Regions from separate parts of the Exiguobacterium sp. Helios genome, predicted to be linked through region 2. Evidence: riboswitches for the same ligand, from Rfam matches in the RefSeq annotation. Region 2 holds a riboswitch; each other region holds the start of a gene.
The links. A riboswitch is a leader RNA that binds a small molecule or an ion and turns the genes downstream of it on or off. The one in region 2 is predicted to bind S-adenosylmethionine.
Positions count from the first base shown of each region.

Region 1: it holds a riboswitch for S-adenosylmethionine, as region 2 does, so the genes downstream of both, HNY42_RS00165 (Na+/H+ antiporter NhaC family protein) here and metK (methionine adenosyltransferase) in region 2, are expected to answer to the same signal.
Region 3: it holds a riboswitch for S-adenosylmethionine, as region 2 does, so the genes downstream of both, HNY42_RS15270 (methionine ABC transporter ATP-binding protein) here and metK (methionine adenosyltransferase) in region 2, are expected to answer to the same signal.

Region 1 is NZ_CP053557.1:18,232-23,271, reverse strand. Features, by position in the region: gene HNY42_RS00180 (hypothetical protein) at 1-24, shown strand, start outside; gene HNY42_RS00175 (aldo/keto reductase) at 119-931, opposite strand; gene HNY42_RS00170 (hypothetical protein) at 1,089-1,289, shown strand; gene HNY42_RS00165 (Na+/H+ antiporter NhaC family protein) at 1,333-2,640, opposite strand; SAM riboswitch class I at 2,719-2,822, opposite strand; gene HNY42_RS00160 (metal ABC transporter solute-binding protein, Zn/Mn family) at 2,891-3,853, opposite strand; gene HNY42_RS00155 (alpha/beta hydrolase) at 4,032-4,991, shown strand.
Region 2 is NZ_CP053557.1:2,532,521-2,537,560, forward strand. Features, by position in the region: gene HNY42_RS13160 (alpha/beta fold hydrolase) at 1-181, opposite strand, end outside; gene HNY42_RS13165 (GNAT family N-acetyltransferase) at 265-750, opposite strand; gene metK (methionine adenosyltransferase) at 888-2,096, opposite strand; SAM riboswitch class I at 2,224-2,350, opposite strand; gene pckA (phosphoenolpyruvate carboxykinase (ATP)) at 2,583-4,151, shown strand; gene HNY42_RS13180 (EAL and HDOD domain-containing protein) at 4,209-5,040, opposite strand, start outside.
Region 3 is NZ_CP053557.1:2,964,979-2,970,018, reverse strand. Features, by position in the region: gene HNY42_RS15290 (type B 50S ribosomal protein L31) at 1-166, shown strand, start outside; gene HNY42_RS15285 (DedA family protein) at 202-852, opposite strand; gene HNY42_RS15280 (thymidine kinase) at 1,030-1,650, shown strand; gene HNY42_RS15275 (alpha/beta hydrolase) at 1,718-2,476, opposite strand; SAM riboswitch class I at 2,539-2,642, opposite strand; SAM riboswitch class I at 2,892-2,995, shown strand; gene HNY42_RS15270 (methionine ABC transporter ATP-binding protein) at 3,082-4,113, shown strand; gene HNY42_RS15265 (methionine ABC transporter permease) at 4,103-4,753, shown strand; gene HNY42_RS15260 (MetQ/NlpA family ABC transporter substrate-binding protein) at 4,787-5,040, shown strand, end outside.

The DNA.
Region 1 (5,040 bases), 530 kb from region 2:
ACGATTCTCGTCTATTATGTATAGGGCTTTCCTTGTACAACTCCATTATATAAGGACATAGAAAAAGAGAGGGGGATGTGACATCCGCCTCTCTTTCCTGTATGTGTAAAGTCAGTGCTTAAAAGTCGATTTCGTCTGGATCCGGTCCGAGACGAACATCCGTTGCCAAACGATCAATCTTCTCGAGATCATCTGCGTCCAGTTGGAAGTCAAAGACGTCAAAGTTTTCCGCAATGCGTTCAGGTGTGACCGATTTCGGAAGCGCGACAATACCGTTATCCAAATGCCAGCGCAAGACGACTTGTGAAGGAGATTTACCGTGTTTTTCGGCAATTTCCTTGAAGTCGTTGATTTCGAGGAATTTCCCTTGCATGAGCGGGCTCCACGCTTCAACTTGAATGCTATGGTCCTGTAAATATTCATGCAGTTCGTGTTGCGGAAGTTGCGGATGAAGTTCGACCTGATTGATCATCGGTGTCATTAATCCTTCTTCAGCAAGTGTATCGAGGTGATGTTCTTTGAAGTTCGACACACCGATGGCTTTAATTTTCCCGGCTTCGTAAAGTTCAACCATCGCTTTCCATGCTTCGATATATCCTTCAACCGGCCAGTGGATCAGATAGAGATCAAGGTAATCGGTCTCGAGACGTTCAAGTGACTCGGCGAAAGCTTCTTTAGTGCGTCCGGCACGAATATCATCGTTCCATACTTTAGACGTTAAGAAGAGATCTTCACGGTTCACGCCGCTTTCTTTAATTCCTTTGGCGACACCACGTTCGTTTTTGTAAACGGCAGCCGTATCAATATGACGGTAACCGACACGAATGGCTTCTGCGACGGCAGCCGGTGCTTCCGTCTCTTCATCGACTTGCCAGACACCGAATCCGATTTGTGGAATTGTGACACCATTTGAAAGTTTTGCGTATTGCATGTGTATACTCCTCCTTTAATGAAACGAGAATATGGAATTGCTCGTTTAGTTTAGCATGAACAAGCAAGAACGTCCGTTTCAACGCTCAAGGGAGGAAAAAGCCGGTTAGAAAGCGAAAAGAGGAGGGTAAATCTATAAAGGAAACGAGGTGTATTTTATGAAACGATCTGTTAAAAACGTACCAAAAGGTGTTTGGGCCGGCCTTGCAGCCCTGTTAGGGACACAAGCGACATGTTTGTTCCTTGGTGCACGGAAGACAGGACGGAATCCGTGGATCTGGGGAGGCGCAGGACTGATTCAGTTCCCGCTTCCGGCGATTGCGTATTTTATTCTCAACCGCCAAGACCAGAAAAAATAAGTCAAAACAAGACCTATCGCAAAAGCGACGGGTCTTGTATTTTTTACGAAACATTTTTTTTACGCACATCAGCTGTTTTTCGACGCGGGAAGCCGAAGACGATGGCAAGAGATCCGCAAACGAAAAGCAGGAACGGATAAAACAGATAGGGAATCAGTTCCGGGGAAGCCGTTTTCGTTAATTCCGCTGCAATCAGCAACTGGGCTCCGTACGGGATGATTCCTTGGATACCGCACGAGAAGATATCGAGGATACTGGCGGATTTCTTCCGATCAATATCATACGTATCGGCGATTTCCGCAGCGAGTGGTCCGGCGACAAGAATCGAAATCGTATTGTTCGCTGTCGCGAGATTCGTTGCACTGACGAGTGCCGCCATACTGAATTCCGCGCCGCGGCGTTGTGAGATTTTCCGCGTCAGGATTTCTTTCAGATAAGCAATCCCGCCGTTAAAGGTGATCAGGCTGACGAGTCCGCCCATTAATAACGTCAAGATCGAAATTTCTGCCATCCCCATCAATCCTTCAGACATCGACAGGACGAAGCCGCTTAAGCCGAAGCTTCCGTCCATCATACCGATGATACCCGTCAAAACGGTTCCGCCGACTAAGACGAGGATGACGTTGACACCAAACAAGGCGAGGACGATGACAGACAGATACGGAATCAATTTATAAAACTCAAACGCTTTTGCTTCGACGACGTCTCCTGTACCTGAGACGAAAGCCAAGATGATGACCGTCAGGATTGCTGCCGGCAAGACGATCATGAAGTTGGTTCTGAATTTGTCGCGCATATTGGTTTTTTGCGTCCGGACTGCTGCGATCGTTGTATCGGAAATGAATGACAGGTTATCACCGAACATTGCACCGCCGACGACAGCTGCCGCGGCAATCGCAACATTGACACCTGTTGCTTCATGAATTCCGAGAGCAATCGGGGCAAGTGCGGCAATCGTACCGGTCGAAGTCCCCATCGCCATCGAGATGAAAGCAGCGATGATAAACAATCCACTCATTAAAAGAGAAGGCGGTAAAAATGTCAGCGACGCGTTGACGGTCGCTTCGATGGCGCCAATCGCATCGGCCGTTCCGGAAAAGGCACCGGCAAGTAAGAAAATAAAGACCATGATCATGATGTCCGGATTTCCGGCACCCGTTGCAATCCGTTCCACGGTTTGATTGATGCTGCCTTTCGTTGTGACCGCCGCAAAAATCAAGGCAATCAAAGCCGCAATCAGAATCGGGAATTTGTAGAAATCATCGTAAAAAATACCGGCACCGATAAAAAGAACTAAAAAGACAAGTAACGGTAGAAGTGCCCATTTGTTCGGTATAATCGTCTCGTTCATAAAACCACTCCTTTTCTACAAATACAAAAAAAGACTCCTTCGCAAGAAAGAAGGAGGTCTTTACTGAAAAAGACGCTCTTCTTATCTCTCAAGCCGCAGCTTGCTGGATTTGGCACAGTACGATTTAATCGTCCGCTGCCGAAACATCATCGGGCCAGTCCCTCCGTCTCTCGCGATAAAAAGAAGTCATTTAATTGTCTGAAATACGTTTTCTACCGTAACGTATCTTTTACTGCATGTCAACACTACTTCACTGAAGTGCTTGTTTGAGCGTCGTCACATTTTCATTCATCAAGTCAAAATACGAGGCATTCTGCTGTTCTTTCGTGACGGACTCCAGGTTGTGGATCGTAATCGCTTCGGCTCCGATTTCCTGTTGGATGACGCGGGCGACTTTAGGAGAAACCGTCTCCTCGAAAGCGATATACTTCAAGTCATGCAATTTGGCTTCTTTGACGAGAGCGGCCAGTTGCTTTTGGGAAGGCTCGTCCGACGGAGAGATGCCGGCAATCGGCAATTGCGAGAAACCGTATCGTTCGGCTAAATATCCGTAAGCGGCATGCGTGACGAGCAATTCTTTTTTCGAGCCCTTATCGACAGCCTGTTGCAGATTTTGATCGAGCTCATCTGCCTGCGTATCAAATTCAGCCAGGTTTTTTTCAAACGTCGCTTTTTTATCCGGTACTTCTTTTGCCAGTGCCGTCGAAATCGATTGGGCCATCATTTTGGCATTGTTCGGATCGAGCCAGACATGGGGATCGTATTTGCCGTGATCATGTTCTTCTTCCGCGTGTTCGTCAGCATGATCATCGTGTCCTTCATGTTCGTGAAGCGTGGCGTTGGCTTCGAGTAAGTCGATTCCTGTGCTTGTCTCGACGAAACGGACATCATTGCCTTTCAGACTGGCTTTGATTTTTTTCGAGTACGGTTCAAGCGTCGTACCGGTTAAGAGGAACAGATCGCCTTGTGCGATTTCTGTCAGTTGTTTAGACGTCGGCTCGTACGAGTGCGGATCGGCACCGGGAGGGACAATCATCTTGACGTCGATATCTGTTCCGCCAATTTCCTTGGCGATTGCCGCAGTAGCGAATGTCGATGTATACACCCGAAGCTTTTCAACGGTCGCATCTTGATTGGATTCGGAAGAACCGCAGGCAGCAAGAAAAGCAGCGCTGGCAAAGGCGACCGTGAAAGCTGAAAGTAATTTTTTCATATGAATAAACCCTCCAAAAATTATTAAAACGTAATTATTCCGATTTGAACCTTTTCACTATAACGAATCCAAAACGAAGCGTCAAGTATAAGTCGGGGAAGACGTTCGGCTTCTAAATAAATCGGGTAGATGACTAATAAGAGATCAGAAATCGAGAGTAAGCTTTGGAGGTGATGAGGTGAAACGGGAAACTGCTTGGCTGATGGGAGGGGCGGCAATTTTAACGACAGCCGCAGCCGGAGCGAGCATCTGGAACAACTATGGTGCTTTATTACGATGGACGGAACCGGCGCTTCCACTGTCGGAAGTCCAACTCGCACCCCGGACGATTTTGTTTAAAACCGTCAATCAGAAAGAACTGAAGTTGGATTTATATTATCCGCCGGGTGATGGTCCTTTCCCGGTCGCGATTTATGCGCACGGGGGAGCCTTCGTCAGAGGGAACCGGGATGACGTCTTTTGTTTTACGCCAATCGTGGAGCGTTTCCTGGAACTCGGCATCGCCGTTTGCAGTATCGATTATCGCTTGTTTGAGGACGGCAGTTATTTTCCGGATAATCTGGAAGACGTTCGGGATGCACTTTGTTTCTTAAATCAGGAAGCGAACGATTTACGGATTATGCGGGGACGCATGGTGTTGTGGGGAGACTCAGCCGGTGCCGCGTTAATGCTGACGACGGCACTTGCCCCGATGGAATTCATCGGCGAACAAACAGCCGAATGCCTCCTGTTGATCAGTGGTGTCATTGCCTTGTATCCTCCGACGAACTTCCTCCTGTTCAAGTTCATTCAAACGTGGATTGCCCATATTAAGTTTTACGGAGGAGGGCGGGACGAGTGGCGGGAACTCATGACACGTGTTTCGCCGGTAACACATTTGACAGCAGACTCACCGCCGATCATGTTGTTGCACGGAAAAAAAGATCCGATTGTCCCATTTACGCAAGCGCTCCACTTCGTTGAAAAGGGAGCCGATGTCGGAGCCGACGTCCGGCTGTTTTCCTTCCCGAACGGCACGCATTCCCTGGCGAGCTTTACCCAAACCGAAAATCCGTTGAAAATCGAGCGGTTACTGGAACGGATTGAGACGTTTAGTTGTCAGGTCCTGGCGTTGCCGCCCCGGGAGACCCTTCACTAAAAAAGAAAACATGATACAATCAGTGATATTTCTTTTGAAGGAGACAGTA
Region 2 (5,040 bases):
CGGCTTCGCGTAGTGCTTCTTTTAATAACTGTTGATGTTCTTCAAACGATACACGACGGGGTGCGTCGACCAAGAGGACCTCATATTCGTGCTCTAAGACACGAATCAGTGCTTCACTTGGCCGGGCACGTAATTGGAGTGGATATACAAGAACGATCACTCCGGTTGGTTGTTCTACCACAAACTCACCTCTTCATTCGATATCTGTTTAGTATGCAACAAATCCGACTTCAGCCAAACCGCCTTAAGTCGGATTCCGTTTCTTTAATATATACGTTGTAGTCGCGTCACAGGTTCCACCTGTCCGAAGACTTCCTCTGTCGTCTCGCTGATTTCCTTAAATCCGTATGAAGTCAAAAAGTGACGGGCTTTATAGTTTCGGGATTCAACATACACTTCAATCGGAGACGCCCCTTGCAATTCCAGTTCGCGGATCAGCCGGCGTCCGATTCCGTTTTGCTGGTATTTCGGCAAGACATACAGCCGGACGATTTCCCACGTTCCATCCACATCGATGGCGTGGATAAAACCGACGATTTCCCCGTCGATCAGTCCGACATTGAAGTATTCTCCACGTGCTTCTTCCGCTGTCCGGATTGCTCGGACCACTTCTTCCTGCGGGTACGCTTCTTGTACGAAATGGGCTTTCGAACGCTCTGAATAGATTTCCTCATATGTGTCCATCCAGGACGTGAGCGCAATATCATGAATGCGTGCTGCATCAGCCGGAACTGCTTCGCGTATCTCCATACCGAAATCCCCCTTTTCCTTTTACAGGCTCATGTTCTTTTACCCTTTTCTAGAAATTTCAGTCGTTTCCCTGCAAAGTTCCGGAGAAACAAAAAAAGTTCAGAAACACCCTTAAAAGGGAGTTTCTGAACTCAGGATTATGCGAAACGTTTTGCCTGCTCTTCAAGAGTAGCGGCTTTATCTGTTTGCTCCCATGGTAATTCGATGTCTGTACGACCGAAGTGACCATAAGCTGCTGTCTGACGATAAATCGGACGGCGGAGATCAAGCATCTTGATGATCCCTGCAGGACGGAGATCAAAGTTTTCTGCGATTAATTCAACTAGTTGCGCTTCAGGAAGTTTTCCTGTACCGAACGTATCGACTGCGATTGAAACCGGGTGCGCCACACCGATTGCGTAAGCAAGTTGAACTTCTGCTTTGTCCGCAAGACCAGATGCAACCAGGTTTTTCGCGACATAACGTGCTGCGTAAGCAGCTGAACGGTCGACTTTCGTTGGATCTTTACCAGAGAACGCTCCACCGCCGTGACGTGCATATCCGCCATACGTATCAACGATGATTTTACGACCTGTCAACCCTGCATCTCCTTGTGGTCCGCCGATGACGAAACGACCAGTCGGGTTGATGAAGAATTTTGTGTCTGCATCGATGTACTCTGCCGGGATGACCGGTGCGATGACATGTTCTTTCAGATCAGCTTGAATTTGCTCAAGCGTCACTTCTTCTGCATGTTGTGTCGAGATGACGATTGTATCGACGCGAACAGGTTCATTGTTCTCGTTGTATTCAACCGTAACTTGCGTTTTACCATCCGGACGGAGGTAATCGAGTTGCCCCGTTTTGCGGACCTCTGCCAAACGACGAGCCAGTTTGTGTGAAAGCGAGATTGGAAGTGGCATGAGTTCCGGTGTTTCTTTCGTTGCATAACCGAACATCAGACCTTGGTCTCCTGCTCCGATCGCATCGATTTCTTCATCGGACATGTTTCCTTCGCGTGCTTCAAGCGCTTGGTCCACACCGAGAGCGATGTCTGCTGACTGCTCATCGATTGATGTCAATACAGCACAAGTGTCTGCATCGAAACCGTATTTAGCGCGTGTATAGCCGATTTCACGAATAGTTTCACGAACGACTTTCGGGATATCCACGTAAGTTGATGTCGTGATTTCTCCAGCTACTAATACGAGTCCTGTCGTGACAGAAGTTTCTGCCGCAACACGTGCGTTTGGATCGGCTGCAAGAATTGCATCCAAAATTGAATCCGAAATCTGGTCACAGATTTTATCCGGGTGACCTTCAGTTACTGATTCCGACGTAAATAGTCGGCGATTAAGGTTTGTCATGTTTGACCCTCCCAAAAAAGAATTTGACGGTGTACTCATTTCCCCTAGTTGAGTGGGACGGTAAAATGAAAAAAACCTTTCCATGTCCAAAAATGGTCAGGGAAAGGTTGTGCGTTCTTCCTTTACCCTCTTATCGTTCGAAGTGTTTACTTCGCTTCAGGAGAGCACCTTTTCCTACATTAATGATGAAATTAATATAAGACGGTTGCCGGGTTTCTTCGGGCCTTGTTCCCTCCACCTGCTCAGAATAAGAGTATCCGTTACGAATTACATGATATAAACTTGTGCTCACTCTGTCAAGCAACGTTTTAATTTCTAGTCGAAAAATTTCGGAAGAGATGTTAAACTGTTAATGCTGAAAGCGTTTCCAGATAAATAGAAATCAGCGCAGGAAAATGATTGCCCTATCATTAGTATGTCATATATAATAAATGTGCCACACTAATAGTAGAGCTAAAACCAACGTAGGGGAAAGGTGGGGTCAGGATGCCGATGACGGTCCTGAATATCGAAGAGCTACTCAAGAAGGAGCATGTGTTCAAACAACTGTCCGTTGCTGAACTAGTCGAACATGCGATTCGCAACAAAGAAGGAGTTCTTGCAGAAAATGGTGCTTTGTCTGTAGAAACGGGGAAATTTACAGGTCGTTCACCGAAAGACAAGTTCATCGTCCGTGATCAATCGTGTGAGATGCATATCGATTGGGGTCATGTCAATCAACCAATGGAATCGGACAAATTCGAGCAACTGTTACAAAAAGTTCTTCGTTATATGAACGAAGCAGATCAACTTTACTACACAGAAGCTGCTGCTGGTGCCGATACGCATTTCACCCTTCCAGTGCGCGTCGTAACCGAATATGCTTGGCATAATTTGTTTGCGAAACAGCTATTCTTACGCGAATATCCTACGGTTGCGGCCTTTGAACCATTTACGGTCGTCTACGCACCACATTTTAAAGCGGATCCGGCGGTCGACGGGACAAACTCGGAGACATTCATCGCGATGTCTTTCGAACACCGTATTGTCTTGATCGGTGGTACAGAGTACGCCGGAGAAATTAAAAAATCAATTTTCTCGGTCATGAACTATCTCTTACCACAACAAGAAGTGTTGTCGATGCACTGTTCCGCTAACGTTGGACACGAAGGGGATGTCGCGTTATTCTTCGGACTATCCGGGACTGGTAAGACCACACTGTCTGCAGATGAGAGCCGTCAATTGATCGGCGACGATGAACACGGTTGGTCCCATGACGGTGTCTTCAACATCGAAGGTGGCTGCTATGCGAAAACGGTCAACTTGTCACGCGAAAAAGAACCACAAATCTTTGACGCCATCCGCTTCGGAACCGTTCTTGAAAACGTCGTCCTCGACGACACCCGGATTCCGGATTATGATGATACCTCACTGACGGAAAATACGCGTGCGGCTTACCCGATCACAGCAATCGAGAATATCGCCATCCCGTCACGCGCCGGTCATCCGAAAACGATTGTCTTCCTGACAGCAGATGCTTACGGTGTACTGCCTCCGATCAGTAAACTGACAAAAGAACAAGCGATGTATCACTTCTTGTCAGGTTATACATCTAAACTTGCCGGCACAGAGCGTGGTGTCACGGAACCGGAAGCAACGTTTTCGACCTGCTTCGGTTCCCCGTTCCTGCCGTTGATTCCAGAAAAATATGCGACGATGCTCGGGGAACTGATTGATCGCCACGGCGTCACCGTTTATCTCGTCAACACCGGTTGGACCGGTGGGGCTTATGGTACCGGCAGCCGGATGAAACTTTCGTATACACGGACGATGGTCAATGCAGCCGTCAACGGCCTGCTCGCAGACATCCCGACAGAAGAACATCCGATTTTCGGTCTGCATATGCCGATTGAAGTACCCGGTGTTCCGACTGATTTACTCAATCCGGTCAAGGTATGGGCGGATTCATCTGTTTACGAACAACAAGCGACTGCACTCGCGCAAAAGTTCACGCAGAACTTTGCACGTTTCGAAAGTGCGACGGATGCCATCAAAGCAGCCGGTCCCCGCGTTTAAAAATGATTGATGATACCAAAAAGGTTGAGCTCCTTAACGGATGCTCAACCTTTTATGTTAGACGATTGAATCTGTCTTATCTTGTAAATGAAGCTCTTTTTGAGAAAGCCAAACTTGGCTTTCTTTTAATAATTCATAAGCGCGGTGCTTCGCAATCCCGAATCGATTGCTCAGCATCTCGAACCGTTCGAACTCTCCCCGGTCTGCGCTGATCGCAAGGAGCAGGCAATCCCGAAACGGATGATCATCACCTTGTAAGACGTTTTTCAAAGCCGGTTCAATCGGAAGCTGATCAATGATTTCATCAATATCGACTGAGAGTAATGCATCAATATGAGACAGTAATCCAATCATATAAGCGCTCTCTGCTTTCAAGGTCTTCGTTTCCGTCGCAAACAGTTCACACAGCTTTGCACAATGCAAAGATGAACGTAACAATTCATCCGACCACCTGTACGGACTTGCGAGTTTCATTTCACGCAAAACGATTAACGAAATCCAGCTCTTTAATTGCGAAAATCCAAGTAAGGAAATCGCTTGTCGGACGGAACTGACGGTGTTCCGAAGACCGATTCCCGGAGAATTGATTAATTGCAGTACTTGTACACTGATGTAAGGATTTCCTTCGATTTCATCGACGACGTCCTCATAATGATCGTCTGTATCCAACCACTTCAGCATCTTCAACAGGACAGGTACTTGCGGAGGAACCGCCTTCCCTTTCATCAGCATCGGTTTGGCATAAAAGTATCCTTGAAACCAGTCATATCCCATCTCAAGGCTTCGCGTATGATCTTCATGTGTTTCGACCCGTTCTGCCAAAAAGCGCATATGCGGATAATTCCGCTTTAAAATATGTAAGATTGCACTTTGTTCGCGTGGGTTGATG
Region 3 (5,040 bases), 430 kb from region 2:
TACACGTTCTTCGAACGAGACAATCACTTGGGAAGATGGAAACGAGTACCCACTCATCCGTGTGGATGTGTCTTCGGACTCGCACCCATTCTACACTGGTCGTCAAAAGTTCAACGCTGCAGACGGTCGTGTCGATCGCTTCAACAAAAAATACGGCCGCAAGTAATTGCGACTTCAGTATTAAAAAACAGCCTGTCTCCATTACTGGAGCAGGCTGTTTTTGTATAGACAGAACTTGGCACGGTACGCCAGATACGTTTTTAAAACGAAGGATAGACCGATTCCACCGGCAGCACCAATCAGATACGGAAGTGTATCCGGATTGTTCGCAAAATGTTCGAGTAAAAGACTGAAGGAAAAATGGCGACCTAGGAAATAACCTGCTCCTAAAAAGACACTGATCCAAATTAAAGCACCAGTATAGGCATAAGTAACGAAGATCCGGAACGGCATTTTCGAGACGCCGGCAAAAAAAGCGGACAGCTGCCGGAGACCGGGTATGTAATAACCGATGATTAAAACCGTTTTTCCGTAACGTAAAAATCCGGCTTCTGCTTTGAAAACATGTTTTTCAGAAATACGTAACTTCGGAGCCATTCGATGGAGCAACGGCATTCCAAGTTTCAGACCGAGCACATAGCTGATTGTCATTCCGATACAACTGCCGGCATAGGCAGCAAAAATTGTTCCGACGAGCGGCAAATCACCATGATGCATCCAGAATCCTGACATGACGAGTAACGTCTCGTCTGGAACCGGAAGACCGACGATTCCACCGGCCAGAAGAATTGCGAGTCCGAACGCTCCATATTGATGGAGGACTTCATGTAATATGTGATGAATCGGAGTCACCTTCCTTCAAAGAAACTTCTCTTTCAGTGTACAGGAAATACATACCAGTTGAAATGAGAAGATGAAGAAAGTGGCGAATTTGGCAAGGGTTTTTGATTTTTAGAAGTCAATCCTTTTTCTCAATTTAGATTCGGGCTATACTCGTTAAAGTGACTAATTTAGAGGACGGTGTTTACGATGATGCATGTGATCAATCAATATGGTTGGATTGAAGTGATTTGCGGAAGTATGTTTTCCGGTAAGTCAGAAGAACTGATCCGTCGTGTCAGACGGGCACAGTATGGAAAGTTACCGGTTCAAGTGTTCAAGCCGGCAATCGATGACCGGTATCATGAAGAGCATGTCGTGTCGCATATCGGCAACTCGGTCATTGCGATTCCGATGGCGACGAGCCGTGATGTCTATGCAGCAGTGGCGGAAGAGACGCAAATCGTCGCGATTGACGAAGTTCAATTTTTTGACGATGAGATTGTCGCAGTCATCGAAGCACTGGCTCAGGATGGCAAACGCGTTATTTGTGCGGGACTCGATCAGGATTTTCGGGCCGAGCCATTCGGCAAGATGCCTGAATTACTGGCACGTGCGGAATTCGTGACGAAATTACAGGCGATTTGTCTGTCGTGTGGAGATCCGGCGTCACGGACACAACGATTGATTGACGGGAAGCCGGCAAACTACAATGATCCAATCATTCTCGTCGGGGCGTCTGAATCCTATGAACCGCGTTGCCGTCATTGTCATCAAGTTCCGGGCAAACCGCAACCGTTACAGGAATGGAAAAAACAACAGCAAAATTGAGAATAGACGATTTGAAAAAGTGAACGATTCTTTGGCCTCACGGCCGGGAATCGTTCACTTTTTTTTATCAACCAGTTCGTGTCAACCGGCTGAACTGTTCGATGAATTGTAAGGTCTCACGGACAATCGTCTTTTGATCATGGTCAAGCGTCGCGACATGGTACGAGTCGAGCAGACAATAACTGCGTTTATCTGTTGCCCCAATCGTCCGGTACAAATAATCGGAACAGGCCGGCGGGACGACGTGATCCTCAGCAGAATATAAAATAAGTGTCGGAATTTGAATCGTCGCTAAGTGTAGTCGCGTGTCATCAATGAGTCGTAACAGTTCTGAAGCACAAACTGCGGGGACAAGATCATAGATGATTTCAAAAGCGGTCTGCTTGATATCAGGGGTGCTTTCCGGCAGATAGACCGGACAATCGGTGAAGGATAAGGCTTCGTAAGCAGGGACGGACAAGGCGGCATTGATCGTGATGATTCCTGCAATCGGGAGACCTTCAGCGGCAAGTGACAGGGCAAGTGTCGCCCCCATCGATTGTCCGACGATGAAGATCGATTCGCACCGTCTGGCTAACTGTTCGAAGCCGTCACGCAAGCTCTGTTTCCAGTCATCTGCCGTCGTCGCTTCGAATTCCAGGACATCGGTCCCATGACCGTGCAGGCGAGGGGCATAGACGGAGAAACCTTGTTCTGCGAACTGTTCTCCTACAGCCCGAACGCTTTGCGGCGTTGCGTTAAAACCATGACAGAGCAAAATGCCGACGGATCCGCGTCCTAAGGAAAAGGCTTCCGCACCCGGTATAACAGGATAAACCATACTCATCATCTCGTCCTCCATTTCAAAAATAAAAACCCGTTTGGCTTTGGACGCAAACGAGTTTCTCGTGTGTATCATCCAAAGCAACCGCTTTGCTGGTCGGAGCACCTTGCATAACAGCAGGTTGCCGTGGAGTCCTAGAGCCAGGTCTCTCGTCCACTCTTGATATATCGTATAGGAATTGTCGGATTAATCATTGAGAAGATGATAGCATTGGCGGAAATGAATTGTCAAACTCTCTTGAACAGGCGTCAAAATTCAAACAACGATCCAGTTTGTCCCGGGAAAAAAATCGATATGGGTCATATGGTTTATTTTTGAAAATATGGTTGACCTTTAAAAGATCTTTCTGTAGTGTAAAAATTAGTTTTACGACATAAGTTCAACCGGCAACAACACACATACGAATTTCATACCGCAACACTTATCCAGAGAGGTGGAGGGACTGGCCCTACGAAACCTCGGCAACAGACTCATTATGAGCACTGTGCCAATTCCATCAGACAATTGTCTGAGAGATGAGTCGAGTGGATTCTGCCATTGTGCGGATCCAGGTCTCTTCTTGTTTCTTAAGAAGAGACCTTTTTTGTATTTTAAAGGGGGAACAAGTGGTGATTACATTCAAAAATGTAAAAAAAATCTATGAAACAAAGGAACAATCGATTGCTGCGCTGAACGGGGTCGATCTCGAAATCCGAAAGGGAGAAATCTTCGGTGTCATCGGTTTCAGTGGAGCCGGTAAAAGTTCCTTATTACGATGCGTCAACCTGCTTGAACGGCCGACATCGGGCAGTGTGACGGTCGATGGCCAAGATTTGACGGCGCTCTCGGCGAAACAGTTACGGGAAGCCAAACAACACATCGGGATGATTTTTCAGCACTTCAATCTGCTGGATTCGAATACGGTTTTTGCGAACGTCGCAAAACCCCTTGTCTTAAAGGGCGTCAAAAAAGACGAGGTCCATCGGCGGGTCAATGAACTGCTGGATTTCGTCGACTTGGCGGATAAGGCCGATCATTACCCGGATCAGTTATCGGGCGGACAGAAACAACGGGTCGGGATTGCCCGGGCACTTGCCACCCAGCCGTCCGTCCTGTTGTGTGACGAAGCAACCTCGGCGCTTGATCCGCAGACGACACAACACATATTACGCCTGCTGAAACAAATCAATCAGGAATACGGCATCACGATCTTACTGATTACCCATGAGATGGGTGTCATCCGTGAAATTTGTGACCGGGTCGCCGTCATCGAAGCCGGCAAGTTGATTGAATCGGGTACCGTATTCGACGTCTTTTCGAACCCCCAGACGGCGACGGCAAAAAACTTCGTCCGTTCCGTCATGCAGGATGAGATTCCGGCGTCAGTTCAAAAAGTCATCGATCAACGGGATACCGGGCACCATATCTACAAAATCAACTTCCTCGGGGCAGGGACCGGACAACCGCTTTTATCGCAAGTCGCGAAACGGTTTGATGTCGACCTCAACATCCTGCACGGCAGCATCACGGAACTGCAAAACATTCCGTTTGGCAGTCTGCTTGTTGAACTGATCGGTGATGCGGCGGAAATCAAACGGGCACTGCATTACATCGATCAATCGGATGTCGTCGTCGAGGAGGTGCTCGCAGATGCTGGTTAACTATACGGATATTTGGACCGCTTTTTTGCAAACGATGACGATGGTCGGACTGTCGTTACTCTTTTCGACATTGATTGGTTTACCGCTCGGCATCCTGCTTGTCGTGACACGAAAAGGAGCATTGCTCGAACAAATCCCCTTCTTCAATGTCTTAAGCAGTATTGTCAACATCTTCCGGTCCGTTCCGTTCATTATTTTGCTCGTCGCGATCATTCCGTTGACCCGCTTGATTGTCGGATCGTCGATCGGGACGCAGGCAGCGATCGTTCCGCTCGTCTTTTATGCGGCACCGTACATCGCCCGCCTGATTGAAAGTTCATTGCTCGAAGTCGACACCGGTGTCTTGGAGGCGGCAGAAGCGATGGGGGCGACACCGCTGCAGACGATTTTCCGTTTCCTCTTGCCGGAAGCCCTCAGCTCGCTTGTCCTGAACCTGACGATTGCGACAATCGGCTTGATCGGGGCATCGGCAATGGCCGGGGCAATCGGCGGCGGGGGACTGGGTGACTTGGCGATCACGTACGGCTATCAACGGTTTGATACGACCGTCATGATCATCACGGTCGGGATTCTCGTCATTTTGGTTCAAGGGTTACAGACAACAGGCAACCTGTTGGCACGAAAAATTCGGAGACACTAAAAAAACATAGAACAGATAAGGGAGAGATGGATGATGAAAAAAGGATTAGCGATTGGTGCAGCATTGACGACGGTATTGTTTGCGGGATGTGCCGCTTCCGGAGAAGAAGATCAAAAGACGGTGAAACTTGGCGTCAGCGGTTCTGACACCCAAGTTTGGGAATACGTCGCGAAAAAAGCGAAGAAAGAAGGCATCACGATTGAGCTCGTTAAGTTCTCCGACTATGTTCAACCGAATCTCGCACTCGCGGAAGGAGAGATTGATGCGAACTCCTTCCAGACCGTCTC